One region of the Paenibacillus sp. FSL R5-0341 genome, then DNA from elsewhere that is predicted to be linked to it. Evidence: riboswitches for the same ligand, from Rfam matches in the RefSeq annotation. Region 1 holds a riboswitch; each other region holds the start of a gene.
What was found. Region 1 has a riboswitch for thiamine pyrophosphate ahead of MKX75_RS16610 (thiamine phosphate synthase). Riboswitches for the same ligand answer to the same signal wherever they lie in the genome.

Region 1 (6,110 bases):
ACCCGGCTGCTGAAACAGCCGATCGGCAGGATGATATAGCACGTATGATGGCTGTTCAGAATGTAACACGTTTTGTTGATGCTGTCCGAACGAAAGGATATATTTCACCTCGAATGTTAACTGAGTTTGAGGAGCAACTGGCCCAGACGGGCAATGTGTATGAGTTGTCGATGGAACATTTACATAAGAAATATGTACCTCATTATACAGACCCGATGGACAATAACAGTTTTACCGGGACCTATGAGGTAGTGCAGGATGGATATTATGCAGCTCAGATTCGAGATAGGCTATTCCCATCTTCAGGTGTGATACCGGCTGATGATCCTACTCGAAGATATACATTGACAACAGGGGATTTTTTCACCGTGACGCTCCAAAATACAAATCGTACACCTTCCATGCTTATTCGTGAATGGTTGAGTGGTACGGCGCAGGCTTCAGCTGTATTTGTCACATACGGAGGTATGGTTCTCAATGAAGATTACTGAGCTTTCCATTGTATTCGTGCTGATCTTCTTCCCGCTCTTCTGGATCATCTCACTCCATACCCAAGATGCCGAAGAGGCTAACTATCTTGGACATCGATACAGATCTGCACTTCAAACCGCAGTTATGGATGCAGGTGCAGTGATGCATCAGAATGAGAAACAAAATGATGAAGCGGGTTATGATTCAACCAAGTTTGTCAAAGCGGACAAGGAGCTTGCCTTGATTACATTCACTCAGACAATGGCTTTGAATATGGGGATTCAGGATGATCCCGCAGCTATTCGAAACATGTTTAATTACATTCCTGTCGTAGTTATTCTGGATTATGACGGCTATTATATGTTGTCCACAGAAACAGAGTTGACAGGTAACCGTGAAGATTCTTTCAGGCAAGTGTGGAGCCCCAAGAGACCTTATACATATTCAGATTCAAATGGGAGCAGTATTAACTTTACATTGGACGACTACGTATATGCCTACGATGCAAGCGCAGGGAAATGGATTGAGGGATTTCAAAAAGAACTGGCTACAACCACACAGATTCCTTTGCTTCAGGATACCAACGTATTTGAACAAGTTAGACGAAGTCGGATTGTAGCTACTGTGCAGAATAATCTGGCCGATGTGATTAACCGCCATAATGAGTTTGCCAGAAAGAACGGTATTTCCTATACATTTACGATGCCTCTGATTGCGCAGGAAGATTGGTACAACTCCATAAATGATACAGGGATTATGGCATTTATCCAGGGTATAGGTGTGGGTGACCAGAAGATCAACAACTACGCAATTGGTGGAGGCAGACTTGTGAAGAAAACGGCCATCGTAGGTGGGGTAGATCCTTTAACGGGTATCAAGTACTACTATCCCTCCACATGTGGTAATGGTTACCGTGCCGAAGAAGTGTTCACAGACGCAAGAGAAGCAGCTGCACAAGGCTATTTCGAATATAACTGCTCTAATCGTTAGGGGAGCTTGTACAACAAAATCATGGAAGAGGTTCCTGAACTGTTTACATTACTTTCAGAAAAGACAGAACCTGTGCTAGAATAGGGTTTCGGAACAATAACAAAAGTAATGTCTAATAGATAGGAGCAACCTCATCTTATGAGTTTATTGTCAGTAGAGAACGTGAGTCACAATTTTGGAGATCGCACGTTATTTAAAAATGTATCGTTTCGCTTACTTGCCGGAGAGCGAGTAGGACTTGTTGGTGCCAATGGTGTAGGTAAATCCACACTAATGAACATCCTTACCGGTAAATTACTTAAAGACAGTGGAAAAGTGGAATGGACACCTAAGGTCCGTTATGGATATCTGGATCAGCATACGAAGCTTACGCCAGGCAAAACCATTCGTGACGTACTTAAGGACGCATTCCTTCCGTTGCTTGAATTGGAAAAAGAAATGATGAATATTACGGACCAGATGGCAGATGCAGATCCAGATAAGCTGGAGCAGTTGCTGGAAGAGATGGGCGATATTCAGGAACAACTGGAGCAGGGCGATTTTTATCTGATTGACGTAAAAGTCGAAGAGATGGCCAATGGTCTTGGTTTGACCGCAATTGGTCTTGATCGAGATGTCGCAGCTCTAAGTGGTGGACAACGTACCAAGGTGCTTCTTGCCAAGCTTCTACTAGAGAAGCCTACAGCCCTTTTGCTGGATGAGCCTACCAACTATCTGGATGTAGAGCACATTGAATGGCTGTCACGTTACCTGAAAGATTACCCACACGCGTTTCTTCTAATTTCCCATGACACGGAATTCATGAATGAAGTCGTAAATGTTATTTATCATTTGGAATTTGCCAAATTAACGCGATATGCAGCGAACTATAACAAGTTCCTTGAGATGGCTGATATGAATAAAGCCCAGCATATTGATGCATACGAGAAGCAGCAAGAGTATATCAAGAAGCAGGAAGATTTCATTCAGCGTAACAAGGCACGTGCTTCAACTTCAGGTCGAGCGAAGAGCCGGGAGAAGCAGCTGGACAAGATTGAACGTATTGATCGTCCAGATGAAGCGGCTAAACCAACGTTCAAATTCAAGGATGCCCGGGCGAGTAGCAAAACGGTCTTTGAAGGCATTGATTTTGAAATCGGATATACGTATCCTTTGCTGCCTAAGATGACAATGACAATTGAACGTGGTGAGAAAATTGCCATTGTAGGTTGTAATGGTGTGGGTAAATCGACACTGCTGAAAACCATCCTGGGAAAAATATCTCCACTGAGTGGTAAGACTTTCTTGGGAGATTATCTCGAAACGGCATATTTTGAGCAGGAAGTCCGTGCTGGAAATATCACACCGATTGAGGATGTCTGGAATGAGTTTTCACATTTGACCCAGAACGAAGTCCGGGGGCATCTCGCTCGCTGTGGGTTGAAAAATGAGCATATTACCCGTCCGCTTAACATGCTGAGTGGTGGAGAGCAAGCCAAGGTTCGTTTATGCAAGCTCTTGATGCGTGAAAGCAACTGGATTTTATTCGATGAGCCGACAAACCATCTGGATGTCACAGCCAAAGCGGAGTTGCAGCGTGCCTTGCAAGAATTCAAGGGAACGGTGTTGCTGGTATCTCATGAACCTGATTTCTACGAGGGTTGGGTCACGAAAACATGGAATGTCGAAGAATGGTCTGAGAAAAACTAGACAATTCAAGCAACATTAAACAGAAATGAACGGTGACAAAAAAATCCGTCTATGGTAACATAGGCTACAACTTCATATGAACACTAGGGGGGCCGCACGATGCGGCTGAGATGGAAGAATGCGATTCCGGACCCTTTGCACCTGATCTGGATCATACCAGCGTAGGGAAGTGGCGCGCGCGTTTCAGTGAATGACGTGAGCAAACGGGAATTCGATAGAATGTCAATCGTCTGCTTAGCGAATTGAAACATGCAGTTCCGTGTATAACGTTATGGTTACAAATTCCATAGCTGTTTTGCACGAAATGAACTGTATGCATCAGTCAGTCATCTGATCCAATAATTAATACGCAGCCACTCCCCTACGGGAGTGGCTTTTTTGTGTTTTTCATAGCATTGATGCATGGAAGGAGATGAACGGTACGGCAATTTCTCATGAACATGTACACGGATCATTTGAACTGCATGTTGTATCTACGGGGGCTGGAGATCAAGCAACATTTGTAAAAGTTGCAAAAGACGTCTGGCCATGGGTGGACTATATTCACATACGAGAGAAACAACTCACATGGCAAGAAAAGGTCGATTGGGCTGAAAGTCTGCGTGGTGGTGGAGTTCCCTCTTGCCGGATCGTCATCAATGGTTCAGAGCTGAACTCGCAGAATGAAAACTACGGCGGTGTCCATTGGGGGCAAGAGGCTATACGTAACTACAACAATGATGACCTAAGCAATGTGCAGCGACTTCGTCTGGGTGTATCTGTTCATTCAATCGATGAGGCAAAAATCGCTGAAGAACGTGGAGCTGATTACCTTTTCTTCGGGCATGTCTACGCAACCAACAGTAAGCCGGATCTTGAACCAAGAGGATTAAATGCTCTTGCTGAAGTGTGCAGGGGTGTCTCCATTCCTGTGATTGCGATCGGGGGCATTGAACCGGGAAACATTCACGCGATTCGCTCGGCAGGGGCACAGGGAGCCGCCGTGATCTCGAATGTATGGGCGAGTGATTCACCGGATCGGGCCGCCGCATCTTTAAGGCAGACTATCGTTGGTACAGAAAGTCTGAGCCGCAGAAACAAGGAGATGAGATGATGAATGACATCGTTACTGATAGACCGGATAAGATTCATGCAGAAACGATTATTATAGGCGGAGGCGTCGTTGGGTGCTCCATCGCATATGAGCTTGCTTCCCGTGGACAGGATGTACTGTTAGTAGAGCGTTCGGCGATTGCAGGAGGGACTTCTTGCGCAGCGGCTGGAATGCTAGCGGCAGACAGTGAGGATTTTTCCCATCCTTTGATGGCTAAGCTTGCCAAGCAGAGCAGACAGTTACTTCATGAGCAACAGATGCTAATGGCTACACTCAGCAAGGTAGAGGTTGGACTGCAACGTCAGGGATTCCTAACTCCTTTTCGTTCATACAGTGAATTAAGTAATTATAAGGACAATCGGAAGTCCACGTTGTCTTCTGATGAGGTGTGGTGGGATCGTTACGCTGTGCAACAGGAGGCATCGTGGCTTAACAGAGATACGTATGGAGCCTACTACAGGCCTTACGAGAGTGAGGTTCTTCCAGTCCATCTCACAAAGGCATATGCTGAATGCGCTCAAGCAATGGGAGCGCGGGTGATGGAGGGCATACAGGATATACGTGTGCAAGCAAATGAATACGGGGTGCAGGGAATCACCACATCGATCGGTGAGATGACATGCAGACATGTCGTTATAGCTGCTGGATTACAGAGCGAAGAATTGTTGAGACATTTGGATTTGAGCTTGCCTGTGTGGTCGGTAAAAGGAGAAATAGCCGCCGTTCAGTTCTCAGCTGAACATGCAGGGTACAGACCTGACAGGACGGTGTACGCAGAGGACATCTATATTGTTCCCAAAGCCAATGGAGAGGTTTGGCTTGGGGCAACCAGTTTGCCAGGCAGAACGGATCTGAATGTTTCTGTACAGGGTGTTCAGAAGCTGTTAACAGCGGCTACCCACTGGGTGCCTGGGATGAAAGAGGCACAATTTTTGCGAGCGTGGGCAGGCGTAAGGCCGACAACTCCGGATGGGCTGCCTTATATAGGCGCTTGCAAAAGTATATCAGGGCTATTCACCGCCTTTGGGCATTATCGTAACGGTATTTTGCTCAGTGCGATAACAGGCAGACTAATCGCTGAATTGCTCGCGGGCAAAAGCTCAGAAGAGCTCGGAATTGAGGCGCTGAGCCCTGAGAGATTGAACAGAAAGGGAGTGGTGCAGTGAATATCATTGTTAATGGTCAACAGATGGAGATAGAAGACAGATTAAATCGTGTGGACAAACTGCTTCAATCTTTTGACCTGCAAGTCAAGACTGTAGTTGTCGAGCTGAACAGGCATATCTTAACGCGTGAGTATCATGAGACGACGGAATTAAGAGAAGGCGATCGAATCGAGATTGTACATTTTGTAGGAGGCGGTTGATGATGTTGAACATTGGGAAATATACGTTTGAGTCCAGACTATTGCTCGGAACGGGCAAGTTTTCGGATCTGGAAGTGCAAAGTCAGGCTGTAGAAGCATCTGAAACGGAAGTTTTAACTTTTGCTGTTCGTCGCCTGAATTTGGAGGAACGTAACCAGAAGCATTTCCTGGATACGTTGGATCTGGACAAATACACCCTTCTTCCGAATACGGCTGGGGCTTCCAATGCGGAAGAGGCGGTGCGGATTGCCGAGCTTGCGCGGGCTTCGGGACTTTGTGATATGATAAAAGTCGAAGTCATCGGAGATGGAATTACGTTGCTCCCAGATCCGATTGAAACATACAAGGCTTGCGAAATTTTGCTTGAAAAGGGCTTCACTGTGTTGCCTTATATTTCGGATGATGTCATTCTGGCCAAAAGGCTGCAACTGCTTGGCGTACATGCAGTAATGCCTGGTGCTTCTCCCATCGGAGCTGGCAGAGGCATCATTAATCCCTATA
Region 2 (6,110 bases), 2.8 Mb from region 1:
GGGAGCAGCAGGGAACTATTTTATATGGTACAAAAACAGTCTTGTCATCACGGCATTATTCACGGTATTAAGTCTGCTGTTCTCCTCCATGGTCGGATATGGGCTGGGGGTCTATCGGTTCAGGGGTCAGAATCTGATCTTCACCCTGGTGCTGGTTGTCATGATGATTCCGATGGAAATTATCCTTCTTCCCTTATACGAACTGACGATTAAGCTGAAGCTGATCAATACGGTGTGGGGCGTTATTCTGCCTTTTATCGTGGCACCTTTGCCCATCTTCTTCTTTAGGCAGTTTGCCCAAGGTTTGCCGAAGGACTTTATGGATGCAGGACGGATTGATGGTTGTAAGGAGTTTGGCATCTTCTTCCGCATTATGGTGCCCTTGATGGCTCCGGCATTTGGGGCGATAGCCATTCTGCAGGCCATGAACAGTTGGAATAACTTTCTCTGGCCACTCGTGGTGCTTCGGACAACCGAACAATTCACTTTGCCGATCGGACTCGCGTCTTTTGTATCGCCACTGGGCAATCATTACGAAGAACTAATCGCTGGAGCCGTGCTTGCCATTGTACCGATTCTGATTCTGTTCCTGTTCTTCCAGCGCTTTTTTATCTCAGGACTCACGGTTGGCGGGGTCAAAGGATAATGGCATAAATCTTTAAACCCGTAAACAGTTCAACAATTTACCTGAGCTCCCTAACCCGATATAATAGTGGTGGCGCATATTGGCCGGATCACAAATGCAGGTGGGATTGTTCTCCCTCCGAAGCAGAATGGGGACCCGAGTTGAAAACGTTCAAAAAAGTATATATTGAGATCACGAGTATCTGCAATTTGGCATGCAGCTTCTGCCCGCAGACACAGCGTGCCAAAGGATTCATCGACCCTGAAGTCTTCAACAATATACTGGATCAAGTTAAACCACATACCAACCATATTTATCTACATGTCAAAGGTGAACCCTTGTTGCATCCCAAAATAGATCTGCTGCTCGATTCCGCACATGCGAAGGGACTCAAGGTGAACATTACAACGAATGGTACACTGCTGCCCAAGACTCAGCACAAATTGCTCGGCAAACCGGCGCTGCGCCAGATGAACTTCTCTCTGCACAGCTTCGATGGGCATGAGGGTTCAACCGACCGTGACGGGTACCTGAGCAATATTCTGTCTTTTGTACATGAGGCTGTTAAGCACAATGTCATCATTTCATTCCGGCTGTGGAATCTGACGCAGGATAACTTCACGAATGCTCAGATGAACCGAAATCGGGAGACCCTTGAAGTACTGGAACGTGAGTTCAATCTGGACTTCCGCATTGAGGAAAAAGTAGTTCCGGGCAGCGGGGTCAAAATTGCCCCGAATGTATACCTGAATCAGGACCATGAGTTCCAGTGGCCAAGTCTGGATGCACCTGAAGATGACGGCAAAGGCTTTTGCCATGCGCTTCGCAGTCAGGCAGCTGTACTTGTCGATGGAACGGTGGTTCCATGCTGTCTCGATGGCGAGGGTGTCATTAACCTTGGTAACGTACACGAGAAGTCATTCTCGGAGATTATTGAGGGCGAGCGAGCGAACAATCTGGTGTATGGATTTTCCAAGCGGGAAGCTGTGGAAGAGTTGTGTAGGAAATGCGGGTATCGTCAGCGATTTGGAGCATAGAATATATTAGTGAATATACTTAACTCTCTATAAGATCACGTTGTCTATAACAGATGATGTGGTCTTTGTTGTGTTATTGAGGCTGTAAATAGAGCATATCCGAAGTTGATATCGGTACATCACAAGTAGACATGATACCGCAAAACATGCTGAAACATCAGGTCCTATGCTGGAAAATGGTTACGTGACCTAATGATTATTCTCGTAACATTCCTTTATTTGGTAGGATCAGGGTAGGTTCCGAAGACAGAGATTTCTTTCTTAGTTTATATGAAGACAAGTCTCTGCTTGAACCCATTCAATCCAAATAAGGGAGGATGTTTATTTATGAAAAAGATGTTGACGGTATTGTTGTCGGTAGGTCTGCTTGCTTCTGCATTTGGTGCAATTCCGGTGTCGGCAGCTCCCGAGATTGTAAAGACAACAATCATTGTTCCTAAAGGAACGACGTATGATGGGAAAGGCAAAAGTGTTGCCGCAGATCCCAAAACATTAGGAGATGGCAGCCAGGCCGAGAACCAGAAGCCTATTTTCCGATTAGAAGCAGGAGCTACGTTAAAAAATGTTGTGATTGAAGCACCGGCAGCCGATGGCGTGCACTGTTATGGCAATTGTAATATTGAGAATGTAACCTGGAAGGATGTCGGTGAGGATGCGCTCACGCTGAAATCCGCAGGCACTGTAAATATCACGGGTGGTGCGGCGTACAAGGCCTATGACAAAGTGTTTCAGATGAATGCCTCCGGTACGATCAATATTAAAAATTTCAAAGCGAATGATATTGGCAAGCTGGTGCGTCAAAATGGCGGAACATCCTATGCGGTCACAATGAATGTGTCCAACTCTGACATTTCCAATGTAAAGGATTCCATCCTGCGGACAGATAGCAGCTCTACTGTAGGTAAAATCACAAATACACGTTATTCCAAAGTGCCAACGCTGTTCAAGGGCTTTGCTTCAGGAAAAACGAGCCAGTCTGGAAACACGCAATATTAAAGGATTGCCACAATTACCCATCTGATGTACATTAGAAGCAATGAAATAAGTGAACCGGGAGCTCAATGAAGTTGGGCTGAGAGAGTGGCCTTGTGCCGCTGACCGTACATCTGATCTGGGTAATGCCAGCGTAGAGAACATGGATTTACAATGTGTAAGGGTGAAATGTGCAAATTAATGGGGAAAACAACATGACTTCTTTTAACTGCGGTGGTTGGTCTGCTGCAACGGAGAGGGAGTGATTGATATTCCGTCTTTTCGACATCCATCCCATACATCGTTGTGAGGATTGTATCCTGTGCGTAAGGCCTGCCCGGAACCGGGGAGGCTTTTTTTGTTTACTTTTATAACCCCCACAGGGAGCAGAGGAAGGAAGTAGAGAACATGGCAACAACAGCAGGCAACAAACGATTGAAACTAACGGATATTCTGGTAACCATCGTGATCGCAGTGGTGTTTGGAGTGATCTACAAGATATGGGGACCTACGTATGACCTGATGAAACCATTCGGCGTTCATGCGGAGCAGATGATCTACGGCATGTGGTTTATGGCAGGCACATTTGCATTTGTCATCATTCGTAAACCAGGCGTGGCGATTCTTGCCGAAGTTGCGGCTTCAACGGTAAGTGCCTTTCTGGGCAGTGAATGGGGCATGTCCACACTTGTATACGGTCTGTTGCAAGGACTCGGAGCCGAGATATTCTTCGCTGCATTTTTGTATCGCAAAACCAATCTGTTTGTCACCTGTCTTGCAGCCATAGGTGCAGCGGCGGCTTCGCTCTTGCTGGATTACCAGTACGGGTATATTGATTCACTCTCCGCGTGGAACTATACGTTATTTATCGGGTTCCGCTTCATTGGAAGTATTCTGATTGCCGGAGTGTTCGCTTATTATCTCGCCAAAGCATTGGAACTGACAGGTGTAACACGTTCGCTTAGACCAGTATCCAAACAAGATTATGAGGCTCTGGATTAGATGAACGGTGAAGGGAATTCGCAAGCGGTAAGTGTGACGAATCTAAGATGCAAGTTCCCGGGAGAGAAGGCCTTGGTATTTCAAGGCTTGTCTCTCTCTGTGCGTCAAGGGGAGAAAGTGTTGTTGCTTGGACCGAGTGGCTCCGGGAAATCGACGTTATTGCAAATATTGAGCGGTCTGATACCACGTTCAGTTGAGATCCCGATGAAATGTGATGATATCCAGATTCCGACAAAGGCGGGAGTGGTCTTTCAAGACCCGGATACCCAGTTCTGTATGTCCTATACGGATGAGGAGATCGCATTTGTGCTGGAAAATCGAAATATTCCGCGTGAAGAGATGGCGGGTCTGATTGAATATTATCTGGATCAGGTGGGGTTATCCTTTGAACAAAATCGGACATTAATCCAATCGATGTCTCAGGGGATGAAGCAGCGTCTTGCGATCGCTTCGATGCTTGCCATGGACCCGGAGGTGTTGTTTCTGGATGAACCCACTGCACTGCTGGATGATGAGGGGACTTCCCAGGTGTGGGATACCGTCAAACGGATCGCCAGTGACAAGACGTTAATTATCGTTGAACATAAAATTAATGAGATTGTCGATATGGTCGACCGCATCGTTGTGTTATCACCTGAAGGAAAGATCGTGGCAGATGGGCCAGCACAGCAGGTATTCACGCATGAACGTGACAAGCTGAAGGCTTATGGAATCTGGTATCCGGGTGTGTGGGATGAGCACGAGCAGGCAGCTAAGGAGGAAGAGGGAAGTAATTCTGGAGAGCTTCAAGTGTGTGTGGATCAGGGCTTTCCGAGCTTGGAAGCACAGCAATCGTCTGGTTTATCTGAGACAAAGGGGACATTCCCCGTATCTCACGTATCATCTTTATCGCCTGTAGCGCCCCTCTATCAGCCTGCACTGGATTTGCAGCAGTTTACCGGATGGCGTGGGAAAACATCCTCCATTCAGGTGGAACAGGTCAAGGTATGGCATGGAGACTGGATCGGTGTTGTGGGAGCCAATGGTGCAGGCAAGAGTTCATTGTTATTATCCCTGATGAATATTTTGAAGACGACAGGTCACTATGAGGTGGATGGTCATCCCTCTGGTAAAACGGAGCAACTCGCAGATCGAATTGCGTTTGTATTTCAGAATCCGGAATTTCAATTTGTGACCAACACCGTCGCGGAAGAAGTGGAATTCTCCTTGCTTGGGGGCACGCTTACTACGAAAGAAAGACATGACAGGACTGAGCATATGCTCAAGCAATTTGGGCTAATCGATCTGTCCGAGCGTCATCCTTACCAATTATCGATGGGGCAGAAACGACGCTTGAGTGTTGCCTCCGCACTGGTGAGAGAGCAGCGTATTTTGCTGTTGGATGAACCTACATTTGGACAGGATGCCCGTAATACGTTCGCCATGTTGGCACAACTGGAGCAATTGCGGCGTGAAGGAACAGCCATCGTTATGGTTACCCATGACCGTGAGATTGTAAAAAGATATTGCACCCGAATCTGGACGGTGGATGACGGGAGGTTATCTGATGCAACTGTCGTTTCCTCACCGTGAAACCTGGCTTCATGCCGTCAATCCCGGCTTGAAGATGATTATTCTGACATTGATGTTTGTCTTCGTTATCCTTATTCACAATCTGAATGTAATGGCCAACGTCGCGGTAGCTATGATGCTGTTACTGTGCTGGACAGGCCACCCGTGGTACAGATTGATGCTGTACGCATCACCATTCATTCTGGTATTTATCTCTACGTCTACAGGTATGATGATGTTTGGTAAGGGAGAGACCACGTGGTATAAGTGGGGACTGATTCATATTACAGAAGAGAGCTTCTATCGCGGACTACACTTGGGATTTCGCTCGCTGAGCATGGCAGCGGCGGGCTTGCTGTTCGGACTGACAACGAAACCGGTAAGACTGTTTTATTCCCTGATGCAGCAGTGGAAGCTTCCCGCCAAATATGCCTATAGCTTTCTGGCGGCGATGCGCATGATCCCGATTTTGCTGGATGAATTCCAGACGCTCCGTTACGCGATTCGCATTCGTGGAACAAGGCAACGCGGCTCTCGCTGGAACGTGTATGGTACGCTGAAGCGTTACGCTATTCCGCTGCTGGCACAGAGCATTCGCCGTGCACAGCGAATGGCCGTAGCGATGGAAGCGAAGGGATTCACGGATGGCGCGAGCCGAACGTATTACATTCAGATTGGCTATTCGCGAGCTGATCTGTGGTTTGTATTTTATTATATGCTCACCTTAACCGCTGCTTATTACATGGGGGTCACTTTTCCTTATCATGCTACGATGGTGGATGTAAGGTAATACGGGAAGATGAAGAGAAATATATTGAGGTAAACGGTAACTATTTCCTGATCATAGGCGTCTATATGGAAATAACTTCTAATGGATGGGGATGAACGAAAGTGAAGACGGGGCCTGACTGGCAGAGAACAGG
Region 3 (6,110 bases), 2.8 Mb from region 1:
GGGGCAATAGCTCCGTAACCAGCGCCTGTACCGCTTCCTGCTGGAGCAGGGGGGCGCCGCCTTTGGCGACCATCACGGGGTCGATGACCAGATTAGACCAACGATATTGCTGCCATTTCTCAGCAACTAGCCTAATAATCTCGGCACTATATAACATGCCGGTCTTCGTTGCGGTTGGTTGAAAGTCCTCGCCGGTCGAGTCCAATTGCTGGGCAATGCCATCGTAAGGGATGGGAAAAACGCCCTGCACACCTGTTGTATTTTGGGCAGCAATAGCGGTGATAACGGTCATGCCGTATACCCCAAGCTCTTGGAATGTTTTCAGATCGGCCTGAATTCCTGCGCCGCCCCCGTTATCGGAGCCTGCAATGGTTAGCGCTTGAGCAATGCTCATACTGCACCTCCACGGATCTGACGGATCTGTGCGTGCTCCGCCAAGAGGTCGGGTGTCACTTGTGCCAGTTGATTCAACAACTCAATCTGGAAGCTACCCGGTCCCTGATGAGCCGTTCGCTCTGCCGCCAGTTCAGCTGCTACACCATAAAACGCGAGCGCTTCAACAACACTGCCTAGAAGATCGGCTTCTGATTCCGCTATGGCTGTAAAAGCGCCAATCACCGAACTGAGCAGACAACCTGCACCCGTGACCTGAGTGAGGAGGGCATGTCCATTACTTGTGAGGAATGTGGATTGTCCATCGGTAATGATATCTTCTTTTCCCGTAATGACCACGACACAGCCGAGTTGTTGTGCTGCCCGCTCAGCAATTCCAATCCGGTCACCTTCACCTGATCCTGCGTCTACACCTTTGATATTCCAGCTCTCACCGATGACATTGGCGACTTCCGCCACATTGCCGCGCAGCACCGTGAGGCGAAGCTCACGAACGAGCATCTGCACGGTTTCCGTGCGATAGGTGGTTGCCCCTGCGCCGACGGGATCAAGCACCACAGGTACATGATGTGTATTAGCCGATTGACCTGCAAGTTGGATCGCCTGAACGACTTTGTCATCGAGTGTACCGATGTTGAGTACTACAGCTCCTGACATCTTGGCAACATCAGCGACCTCTTCATGAGCATAGGCCATAAAAGGGGACGCACCTAGTGCAAGCAGGCCATTGGCTGTGAAGGGAGCCACGACAAGGTTGGTGATGTTGTGTACCAGCGGATTTTGCGTACGAACACGTTCCAGATAAGACATATAATTTCCTCCTTGTTATGAAGTAACCCCATCGGCGGAAGGCCGATATCTGGGGTCACTCAGCAGAATAATAGGATATGAGTCTCCTTGTTGAGTAGGGGCGCAGACTGTAATGTCAGGTCCTCCTTTTGAAATGTAAGGAACATCAGACACGTTATTCTCAGAATCTCCTGACCAAAACGCTGCAAACAGCTATTTATTCTGATATAACATGTTTCAGGTTCTTTAGATTTCTGCAACCGCTCCAAATCCCTGAATAGGACGCCTCAGATTCGTTAGCGGTCGTAGATGCTCTGTTTCGATCAAGTTAAGGAGCGTTTCAGCTCCCAGTAGGCTTGAAGATAAGCGCTAATGTACATTACCAAATACATATCAACAAGCCATCCAAACGCATATCAATCTTCCGAAATGCACATCAAGCCACTTAGGATTGTTATAAATTTTGATCCTCCTATGCTTGCTTCAGGCTAATCCCATTTCTTTCAATCTGTTTGTGTTCAGTCACTTTTCCTTTATTTACGTTGCTCTCCTTGCAGATTAATAAAAGCATCCTCGGCTTTCACCGATGCAGGAATCAATTCAGTTGCTACGAGCCATGCACGTACATTTTCCCACGACGCCATTTCCTGCTGACCAAACGGTTGACCTTCTTCATTCATGAGTGGTAGTAGCATCGCCAGGCTTTTGGTTTCGATCTCCGGGTCAAGCGGAGACGTTTCATTCTCATGAGCGAGCAGAATATTCAAGGCTTCTTCTGAATGCTCCGTTACATATTTCTGTCCTTCCTGGATCGCTTTGACGAACCGGGTAAGCTGATCTTTTTTTGCTTCAATGCCAGCTTCACTTGCGGTCAGGACCAATTCATAATAATCGGGCACACCATAATCAACGGGGTTAATTGATTCCATGGCATGTCCTTCTTTCTCCAAAATCAATTGTTCATGGTTAATAAAACCACCCATAATCGCATCCGCCTGTCCGGAAGCCAGCGAAGGAATCAGATCGAACCCAACGTCGACCAGATTTATGTTGTCGGGATTGCCGCCATTATTGCTGATCATCGTGCGTACCATCGCCTCATACAGCGGAATCGAAGAATAACCGACAGTTTTTCCTTCAAGATCCTTGGGGGAGTTCACGTTGCCATTCGCTTCGGTCAACAGATGCACAAGCGGGTGGCGAACAACAGCAGCAATGGAACGTACAGGAATGTTCTCACCACGTGCGAGCAATATTTGGGGTTGGTAGCTCAGAGCCAGATCAATTTTCCCGGCAGCAACAAGTTTGAGTGAATCATTGGTATCCGCAGGCATCTGAATTTCGACATCCAGACCTTGGTCTGCAAAGTATCCTTTTTCCTGAGCAACATAGATGAAGGAGTGTACTGCGTTCGGGTACCAGTCGAGCATGATAGACAGTTTATCTATGGCGTCTGATGCTGGTTCGGTTGCAGACTTGTCAGTTTGTTGTTCGTTGGTTGCAGAATCTGTTGTTGGCGTATTTTGGCTAGTATTCGTGGTGCTGCATCCGCTAACGATCAGGAAAAGGCTAATGAGCATGATGGGAAGCAGGGAGTAGATGCCTTTGTTATTCATAAATGAAGGTCCTCATTTCATCGTTTTGTTTACCTCTAATTTTTATCCAACTTTTCTTTTACTTTCATGACGCAGTATGCTAAACCGTTTCTCTATCCAGGCAATTAATACAAACAAAACGATTCCCAGCAGGGATAACAGCACAATAGCGGCAAACATCGCATCCGTGTTCATGTTGCTGGACATGCGGCGGCTGAAGTATCCGAGACCTTTGCTGCCACCAAGCCATTCCCCAATCGTTGCACCAACCACGCAGTACACCACAGACATCTTTAGCCCCGAGAAAAAAGAAGGGAGTGCCAGCGGAACCTGGAGTTTGCGAAAAATATCCCACTTGCTGGCACCCATGGTGAGTAGCAGTTCACGCTGCTCCGGATCGCCTTGGCGGAGTCCGTCGTAGGTACTGACCACAATGGGGAAGAACGCGATCAGGAACACCACGGCGACTTTGCTCCACAGCGTGTAACCAAACCACAGGATAAATACCGGGGACAGAGCAATCAGCGGGATCGTCTGACTGATCACAATGAAGGGATACAAGGCCTTTTCAATCGATCGGTTCATATGCATGCCTGTCGCTAGCATAATACCGGTCATTATGGACAAGCCAAAACCAACAAGAACCTCCATAAAGGTAGCAGGCAGATGTATGGTCAGCAGCAGATGACGATGCTCAACGAGTGAACCTGCGATGGCCGTTGGTGCAGGAATGATGAAGGAGGGCACCCATCCCATACGCACAATCGTTTCCCATATCGCCAGTAAAGAGAGCATGAGCAGAATAAACAAACCATATTGGGAAAACCACTTCGACATCCACTTCGAGCACCACGTCCGGACGCTGACCTTACCTCTATCGCTTCGCATGTAATTGTTCCTCCAGTTGTCGTCTCATCTGCACAAGAGCCGGTTCGTAGATCATGTCCGAATACCTTGGGCGTGGCAAAGGAACCATCGTTTCCCTCAACTGCTGACCTTGCCCCTCTGGAGTTAATAGAATGATACGATCACTTAACAGCAGGGCTTCTTCAATGTCATGTGTAATGAACAGCACGGTTTGTCCAAAGTCCTCCCACAGCTCCAACAACCAGCGATGCATTTCTCGTTTGGTTAAAGCGTCGAGTGCACCGAAGGGTTCATCCAGCAACATGAGCTGCCCGCCTGTAAGCAAGGTACGCAGCAGTGCCACCCGCTGCCGCATGCCGCCGGATAACTCATCCGGATAGGCCTGCTCATAACCGGACAAGCCGAACTTTGCCAATCCCGCGATGATATCGGCTCGTAGTTTGTCCTTGTCCTGACGGCCTGGTGCAAGCTCGGCAGGCAGCATGCAGTTCTCCATGACGGTACGCCAGGATAACAGCAGATCTTTCTGCGGCATATAGGCGACTCGTCCGAGCCGTTGTCCTTGCGGTACATCAGCAATATCGATGGTGCCGACGGTTGGCTCATACAAGCCTGCGAGCAGCTTGAAGAGTGTGCTTTTACCTGATCCGCTGGAGCCGATGAGCGAGACAAATTCTCCTTGTTGAACCTGAAGCGACACATTGGCGAGTACGGGTAAATCCTTTTTTTCAGGAAAAGCGAAGCTAACGTTCTCAATGGTTACATGGTTGGTCATCTGATCCTCACCCCCTTGATGCCAGACTGCTACAATAACAACGGCATGCTGTACTCTGCAAAAGAAACAAAAAAGACCCACCCATTTCCGGAGAAATGAGTGGGTCTGTAAGTTAAATCCGCAATTTATCTTCACATACATGAAAAAATTCCGCTTACTAAAAGGCCGCTCCACTTCCCTCCGCTGGTATGATCCAGATCAGGTTCAAAGGGTCCGAATAGTTCTATTCGTCTCAGCCGCAGGGCTCCCCTAGTGCAAAAGTTCAAGATATGCAGTTGTGTGTTCAGCATATATCACTTGAACATGAACTGTAAAGAGGCAGCATGATGGATTTCTTGAGATGAGCGTGGAGTCACATCCTGGGAGTGAGGTTGTAATCATACAAATTTCAGTTGGAAATGATGATTTCATCGACCTGTAATGATTTGTAAAATGAGGATGTTGAATAGAACAAGGAGAGGTTCCAATGAGAAATAAAATAATGGGAGGCGCTGAATGATCGCATCGAGGGGGCTGAACCCAGCCGGGCCATCCGTAATTTTCGCATTGCTGCGGGTCAAGAAGAGGGAGAGCACTATGGCATGGTATTTCAGGACAGTGATGTAGCCAAGTGGATCGAAGCAGCGTCATACCTGCATGGACATGATCACATCAGAGATACGTTTGGTAAAGTTGCCATTCAGCGCGGACCTTTCATGTATTGCCTTGAAGAAACGGATAACGGTGCAGGATTATATCGTATTCAGTTACCCGCATTAGCGGATTTTGAGGTGAACAGTGGTGGGGGAGGGACAGCAACAAGATGGAGAGGAGGTGATTCGCGCGGCTGAAGTTAAAAGGGCAAAATGAAGAACGGCTATAAGTCGTGTAACAGCCTATGAACGTTAACGATGAGTCCATATGAGGAGGCCAAGTTCATGAGGTTTAAAATGATGTTGACCGCAGTGTTATCCCTGGCGGCTGCGCTTGTATTTGCTACGGATCAAACGTATGCCCACGAGTTGTCCACTGACAAGCTCATTCTCCAGACGGGAAGTCATGGTGAAATCTCTTCCATTAAGATCAAGGGCGATGCTTTTCCGACGGAATACGTTATGAATCCAACCGTTGCACCAGAACAAAATACAGCAGACCACCAGTGGCTTGGTGAACTGATGTTCACGTATCGATTGAATGGTGGGGCGTGGACCAAAGCCTGGACCAATCTGTCGGCAGATGGTCGGACGATCACGAACTCCGGTAATCAGGTGACGGTGACGTATGCCAATGCATCGAATGCCCAGGGGATTCGCAATTTCAAAGTGATCGAGACCTATACCACCCAGACGGATGGATCCATTCTGTGGAAGATTGAAGTGCAGAATACGAGCGGCCAGAAGCTGGAGATTGGTGATTTCGGTCTGCCCTTGCCATTCAATGAACAGTGGACTTACGGTGATGCGATATATGAGACACGGGTTGTTACACACTCGTTTGTTGGCAACAACAGCTCCTATATTACGGCCAGCCGTCCAAGCGGCATTGGTTCTTATCTGATGCTGATTCCGGATGCAACGACGGGAGCAGGATTCGAGTACCAGGATCGGTGGCGTAATGAGGAACATCCGGGTAGCAAGTGGGCCTGGAATCCGGCAAATGAAGGCAAATGGATTGAAGGGCTGAACGTCTTCTATATTCATTCCAACGTGATC
Region 4 (6,110 bases), 3.0 Mb from region 1:
TATATTATAGTACTATTCATAGTGGGTTTTTCCTGTTCTGCATTTCTATATGGAGGAGCTCCTAAGCTCAGTGACGCCCTCCTATTTGTTATCGCAGGCATTCTGTATAAGATATGGACACAGAACAATCATAAAGCTAATTCTGAATAACATGGAGAGCGCTAGCCTAGTTTAAAATAAACTCATGTCACAGCAAAAAAAGCCGTTCTTCTCTGCAATGACAGAGAGGGACGGCTTTATCTCTATTTCAGACTGCCCAGCTTACGCTGTAGTGACGCCTAGGAACGTGTTCGATACTCCTCCTCGGCCTTTTCCTGCATGCCCGCTGCTACAGCTTCATGATCAGACAATCCTTTGTCCGCTGCAAAGGCACGAATGTCCTGCGTAATGCGCATGCTACAGAACTTCGGTCCGCACATGGAGCAGAAATGAGCTTCTTTGGCGCCTTCTGCCGGCAGCGTCTCATCATGGTAGGATAATGCCCGTTCCGGGTCCAGAGACAGATTGAATTGGTCCCTCCAGCGGAACTCGAAGCGCGCCTTGGACAATGCATCATCTCGGCGTTGAGCACGTGGATGGCCTTTCGCCAGATCGGCGGCATGAGCAGCGATCTTGTAGGCAATAACCCCTTCGCGCACATCATCCTTGTTGGGCAGGCCCAGATGTTCTTTTGGCGTAACATAACAGAGCATGGACGTGCCGAACCAGCCAATCATAGCCGCCCCAATGGCGGACGTGATGTGATCGTATCCTGGCGCAATGTCGGTCGTTAGCGGCCCAAGTGTGTAGAACGGTGCTTCTTTGCAGATTTCCATCTGCAAGTCCACATTCTCCTTGATCTTATGCATCGGCACATGCCCCGGACCTTCGATCATCACCTGCACATCATGCTTCCACGCGATCTGCGTCAGCTCCCCGAGCGTAGCCAGTTCCGCCATCTGCGCTTCATCGTTGGCATCGTAGATACTGCCTGGACGAAGTCCATCTCCCAGTGAAAATGCCACATCATACCTTTTCATAATCTCGCAGATTTCTTCAAAATGGGTGTACAAAAAATTCTCCTGATGATGCGCAAGACACCATGCTGCCATAATGGACCCGCCTCGAGACACAATGCCTGTCATTCGCTTGGCGGTCATCGGGATATAACGTAGTAGCACGCCTGCATGAATCGTAAAGTAATCCACGCCCTGCTCTGCCTGCTCAATGAGGGTGTCACGGTACAACTCCCAGGTCAGCGCTTCCGCTTCGCCATTCACCTTCTCCAGCGCCTGATAGAGCGGCACCGTGCCAATCGGCACTGGTGAATTGCGGATGATCCATTCCCGGGTCGTATGAATGTCTTTGCCTGTGGACAGATCCATCACGGTATCCGATCCCCAACGTACCGCCCAAGTCATCTTCTCCACCTCTTCCTCGATGGAAGAGGATACGGCAGAATTACCAATGTTGGCATTGATCTTCACGTGAAAATGACGACCGATCAACATCGGCTCACTCTCCGGGTGATTGATGTTGGATGGCAGAATGGCCCGTCCACTCGCCAGCTCCTGCCGCACAAATTCCGGCTCCACGCCTTCACGAATGGCGGCAAATTCCATCTCTGCCGTAATGACTCCCTGCCTCGCGTAGTGCATCTGAGTCACACAGCGTCCTGGCTGTGCCCGTAGCGGTTTTCCGCGCAATCCAGGGTACTCTTCGGCTCCAGCTCTCTTTCCTCCGGGCTTCAGTCCGTTATCCTCCGGTTGGTCTTGGTAAGCTTCGACATCACCACGCGCTGTGATCCAACGGGTGCGCAGAGCTGGTAGACCTGCGCGGATATCCGCGTGAAATGCGGGATCAGTCATGGGGCCGCTCGTATCGTAGACACGCAGCGGTTCGTTATGCTCCACCCCTTGGGGAGTATTCGTGTCATGAAGGGCTATTTCACGCTCCGGAACAGCAATGTCCGGCCGTGAGCCCTGAATGTAGACTTTACGGCTACCCGGAAAGGGCTGAACCCGTCCGGCCGCGCTTGTTTCCTTTTCCACCTGCTGACCGTTATGTTCCTGTTCCATCGCTTGTTGTCCCGTTTGATTTCCTGTACTCATGTTCGATTGTCTCCTCCTCAGTGTTCGTTCGCTTGGTTTGGTTGGTATCATCATTAACTTGGTTACGTACCTGTCCCAAATCATGCGCAATGCAGAGAAGAAAGAGCGATCCTACGCCAGACCAGGGGAGACATCATTCATGTACAGTTAACAACAGAACGGAGGTTACCACAGATCATGGATCTATGGCGACTTCTCTCTTTGGCCTAATCCACTTTCGCAGGTTACTGAAAAAGAAGTCCATGGAGTATGTGCTATATCGCCCGTTCACTGTATATAAAAAAGCCGGTCCCCGAAGGAACCGACTTTTAATGTCCATCACCAATAATGCACCTTCATGCAGCTCCTTAACGGAGACTACAAGGGTCACATCATGTGGTGGTTGTGGTCATATCGCCGATTACTTCCCTACGCTGGTATGATCCAGATCAGGTGCAAAGGGTCCGGAATCTCATGCGATTCCGTCTCAGTCCGGACAATTCGGACTCCCCCAGTAACGTTAACAAGTTGCAGCATACACACGCCGCAGTTCATATTCAATGAAGCTGGCCCCGATGGGCCGTCCATAACAGATTAGCGCAACCGGAACATAAAAACAACCTTTATATTCCAAATGATCAAACTCCATTGGAGACGAACCTTACATCAACATCAGGATAACATGAGCCCCATCTGCGTAGCCGATTCCTTTAATACAGGTGCATATTCATGCAAAGTCTCCTGTGAAAGTCGACTGACAGGTCCCGAGACCGAGAGGGCAGCTGCAATATTGCCTCTGCGATCCATAATTGGTACCGATACCGCGGCAGCCCCCGGCTCACGTTCCTCATAACTTGTGGCATATCCGTTATCCCGGATGTCTCCCATCTGCGCCAAATACACCGCCGGATCAATAAACACTGGCCATTCCGGTCCATTCATCAGTTCTTCACGATCATCGTCCGTGGCAAAAGCCATCAGGACTTTGCTGGAAGCCCCCACAGACAACGGGAGTCTAACGCCAACGGGAGCGACACGGCGAATCGCCTGATCACTTTGCACCGCCTGAATCCGAATCCGTTCACTGCCATCACGCAGGTACAGACTTACCGTCTCCCCCAATCGATCTCTCAGTCGCTCCATCGCAGGCAGCAATAGAATAGCCGGATCATCACTGCGGGACATATGAGCTGACAGCTCCCAGATTCGGATGCCAAGTCGGTACTTCTCCGTTGCCGCATCCCGGATCACGAACCCTCGATCCTCCAGCGTAGCCATCAGGCGGTGCACTGTACTTTTGTGCAAACCAATCTGGCTGGCAATCTCGGTGAGTCCCAGATCACTGCGTGTGGTAAAACATAATAATATATCCAGCGCCCGTTCCACAGCCCGGACGGTTAACTTACGATCTTCCATGGCATAATGCCCTCCTCATGTTTCATCACATGAAACTTGGTTACATAAATTATATGAGAAACGGTCTCATCTGTAAACCAAAAAGAGCCAAATTCAGAATAGGAGAAAGTGTAAAATTTTCCTTTTTATAAGACTTAATCCCCTGTAATTTGCACACTAAGGTAATGTTACCCATATATCTTAAGAACTATATAACAATTGCGTAACAAATGCCCTCAATCAATTGACTTTGACTATATTGGAACATACGATAAAGATATATTACATTAAGATATCGCTCTGAAGCAGGCTCTGAAATAGACGCAATTCTCTTTTCATGTCGTTGTTATCTTCAACTGAACTTCAAAGGAGGGGCATTCATGTATCCAACATCCCAGAGCGAAGCCCCGCTGCAAACAAAAGTGTCCGATCTGCCCTCTTCGCTATCACCGAGGCTGATTCGGTTCAAACATATTATCGTAGCGTTGCTGCTCTCCGTTGTATTTTTTCTACTGTTTTGTTTTATTGCACTGCATGGTTATATCGCATGGGTATTATCCAATCCAACAGTAGCGCCGGTCTTCTCCAATCCGATGCAGGCCAAGAATATGAAGTACGAAGACATCACGTTCCCGGCAGCAGATGGCAGCCGGACGATGCAGGGATGGTATATTCCTGCTGACAATGCCGCAAGCAAAACGATTATTTTCAGTCACGGCTATGGTGCCAATCGTGAAGAAACATGGGTACCCATGTATGACCTGGCACACTATGCCCATCAACTTGGGTTCAACGTCGTCATGTTCGATTATGGCTTCGCCTCCCAGGTGAACAAAGCTGTAGCCACCGGTGGCAAAGCTGAGTCACAGCAATTGCTGGGCGCGATCCAGTTTGCCAAGCAGCGCGGTGCACAGGAACTGGTTGTCTGGGGCTTCTCCATGGGTGCCGGTACGGCGCTACAAACCGGACTGATTACGCAGGAAGTCGATGCGATGATTCTGGACAGTGCGTTCCTGCTGGAGCCAGATACGCTGTATCACAACATTCACAACCAGATCGATCTCCCGCGTCAGCCTACACTGGAGATCATGAAGCTGTTGTTCCCTGTTCTGAATGGTACCGGATTGCAACAGATCCCTTATCAGGAAGTGAAAAAAGAGGACTATCCGTTCCCGATCTTCTTCATTCATGGTACGGAAGACGAGAAGGCTCCATACCCGATTGCAGAGCAACTCGCCGCCAACCAGACTAATCCGTATTCGGATGTATGGATTGTCCAGGACGCGCATCATGAACTTATTTTCCGGGAGCATCCGAAAGAATACCTGCGCCGTGTCTCAACTTTCCTGAGTCATGTAACGAAGACAAGCAGTGACGATGTGCAAAACACGAATAGTGGACAATAACCAAATTTCAATCCTCGAACTTTTCGTTCATTCCAGAGCCCTCAGGGGCTCTTTTTTTTTGCACTCATAGGACAACAGGCTCGCGGAATATACTCTTGTGACGCATGAACAGACGGTCTGAACGCATAGATCATTGGTCGGATTAGGTTACCTGTATGAACTATTTTGCATTTTTGAATTTCATCTGGAGGAGGTCTCGCGTATATGAACTGGTATGAATATGGTCACCTGCTGCCTCTGCGGATATTGGAGGAAATTCGTTTCTGGAAGGAGCAGGAGAAGGAACATACGCTCGTTATTCGTGCACTGGTTCCTGATCTGGAGCCCGCATACGTCAAGGTATTGGAGGAATGGGAGGCTATCTTTGCAAACAGCGAGCGAGTAGCGAATCAGATTTTAAAACAACTATTGCCCGCAACTCATCCACCTGCTCCTTACATCATTCGTTGTATCGATCAACTTGTGGCGGCAGCTCGTCAGCAATCCAGGGAGTTCATCAAGCAGCTGTATGTTCTTCTGGAGCAAAGTACTGCTGTGCAAGCTGTTCCGCTTGCCAAAGTACTCATTCTGCATTTTATTCGCGAATCGGAGTACTTTCTGGGTGTATTGGATACGCTCGGTCAACCTGGCATCTTGCGAGAAACGGATTCCGAGCCATCACTTTTGCTGGAAAATGCGTTGCATGCCTCAGGGTCAGGAAGCATCCATCGCCAAGCTTCAGAAGCTCCAGCTTCCCCAGAGGGAAATGAAAATGCACCTGTTGCTTCAGCACAGATCCAATCCGCAGCACTTCAGCCTTCCCCCAGCGGAAGTGCTGCGAGCCAGCCTGTCTCTACCTCACCTCAGGTCAAAGAAAAGCCGGTACCCATTGGAGGACACACACTTCCTCCCCTTCCCTATGCGTACAATGCGCTGGAGCCACATATTGATGAGCTGACGATGCGTATCCATCATGACAAACACCATCAATCTTATGTGGACGGACTAAATATAGCAGAGAAAAAACTGGCGGAATCGCGAAAAAAGAATAACTTTGAACTCATCAAGCACTGGGAACGTGAACTCGCCTTTAACGGGGCAGGCCACTACCTGCACACGATCTTCTGGACGATTATGAACCCTGCTGGCGGCGGCAAACCTTCTGGCATGCTCGCAGAGCAGATTAAGCGCGATTTCGGAAGTTATGAAGCGTTTAAGAATCAATTCACGGAAGCCGCAAACAAAGTGGAAGGCAGTGGCT

Region 2: it holds a riboswitch for thiamine pyrophosphate, as region 1 does, so the genes downstream of both, MKX75_RS04360 (ECF transporter S component) here and MKX75_RS16610 (thiamine phosphate synthase) in region 1, are expected to answer to the same signal.
Region 3: it holds a riboswitch for thiamine pyrophosphate, as region 1 does, so the genes downstream of both, MKX75_RS04315 (ABC transporter ATP-binding protein) here and MKX75_RS16610 (thiamine phosphate synthase) in region 1, are expected to answer to the same signal.
Region 4: it holds a riboswitch for thiamine pyrophosphate, as region 1 does, so the genes downstream of both, thiC (phosphomethylpyrimidine synthase ThiC) here and MKX75_RS16610 (thiamine phosphate synthase) in region 1, are expected to answer to the same signal.

Annotation. Positions count from the first base shown of each region.
Region 1 is NZ_CP150241.1:3,727,756-3,733,865, reverse strand. Features, by position in the region: gene MKX75_RS16625 (hypothetical protein) at 1-491, shown strand, start outside; gene MKX75_RS16620 (hypothetical protein) at 478-1,461, shown strand; gene MKX75_RS16615 (ABC-F family ATP-binding cassette domain-containing protein) at 1,600-3,150, shown strand; TPP riboswitch at 3,226-3,335, shown strand; gene MKX75_RS16610 (thiamine phosphate synthase) at 3,563-4,243, shown strand; gene thiO (glycine oxidase ThiO) at 4,240-5,409, shown strand; gene thiS (sulfur carrier protein ThiS) at 5,406-5,609, shown strand; gene MKX75_RS16595 (thiazole synthase) at 5,612-6,110, shown strand, end outside.
Region 2 is NZ_CP150241.1:961,700-967,809, forward strand. Features, by position in the region: gene MKX75_RS04345 (carbohydrate ABC transporter permease) at 1-646, shown strand, start outside; gene MKX75_RS04350 (radical SAM/SPASM domain-containing protein) at 787-1,662, shown strand; gene MKX75_RS04355 (pectate lyase) at 1,990-2,658, shown strand; TPP riboswitch at 2,703-2,811, shown strand; gene MKX75_RS04360 (ECF transporter S component) at 3,043-3,636, shown strand; gene MKX75_RS04365 (ABC transporter ATP-binding protein) at 3,637-5,208, shown strand; gene MKX75_RS04370 (energy-coupling factor transporter transmembrane component T) at 5,183-5,977, shown strand.
Region 3 is NZ_CP150241.1:948,595-954,704, forward strand. Features, by position in the region: gene thiD (bifunctional hydroxymethylpyrimidine kinase/phosphomethylpyrimidine kinase) at 1-394, opposite strand, end outside; gene thiM (hydroxyethylthiazole kinase) at 391-1,203, opposite strand; gene MKX75_RS04305 (ABC transporter substrate-binding protein) at 1,716-2,798, opposite strand; gene MKX75_RS04310 (ABC transporter permease) at 2,841-3,665, opposite strand; gene MKX75_RS04315 (ABC transporter ATP-binding protein) at 3,652-4,419, opposite strand; TPP riboswitch at 4,578-4,680, opposite strand; gene MKX75_RS04320 (hypothetical protein) at 5,052-5,249, shown strand; gene MKX75_RS04325 (DUF5695 domain-containing protein) at 5,337-6,110, shown strand, end outside.
Region 4 is NZ_CP150241.1:696,639-702,748, reverse strand. Features, by position in the region: gene thiC (phosphomethylpyrimidine synthase ThiC) at 279-2,057, opposite strand; TPP riboswitch at 2,479-2,592, opposite strand; gene MKX75_RS03305 (IclR family transcriptional regulator) at 2,742-3,485, opposite strand; gene MKX75_RS03300 (alpha/beta hydrolase) at 3,845-4,870, shown strand; gene MKX75_RS03295 (Fe-Mn family superoxide dismutase) at 5,075-6,110, shown strand, end outside.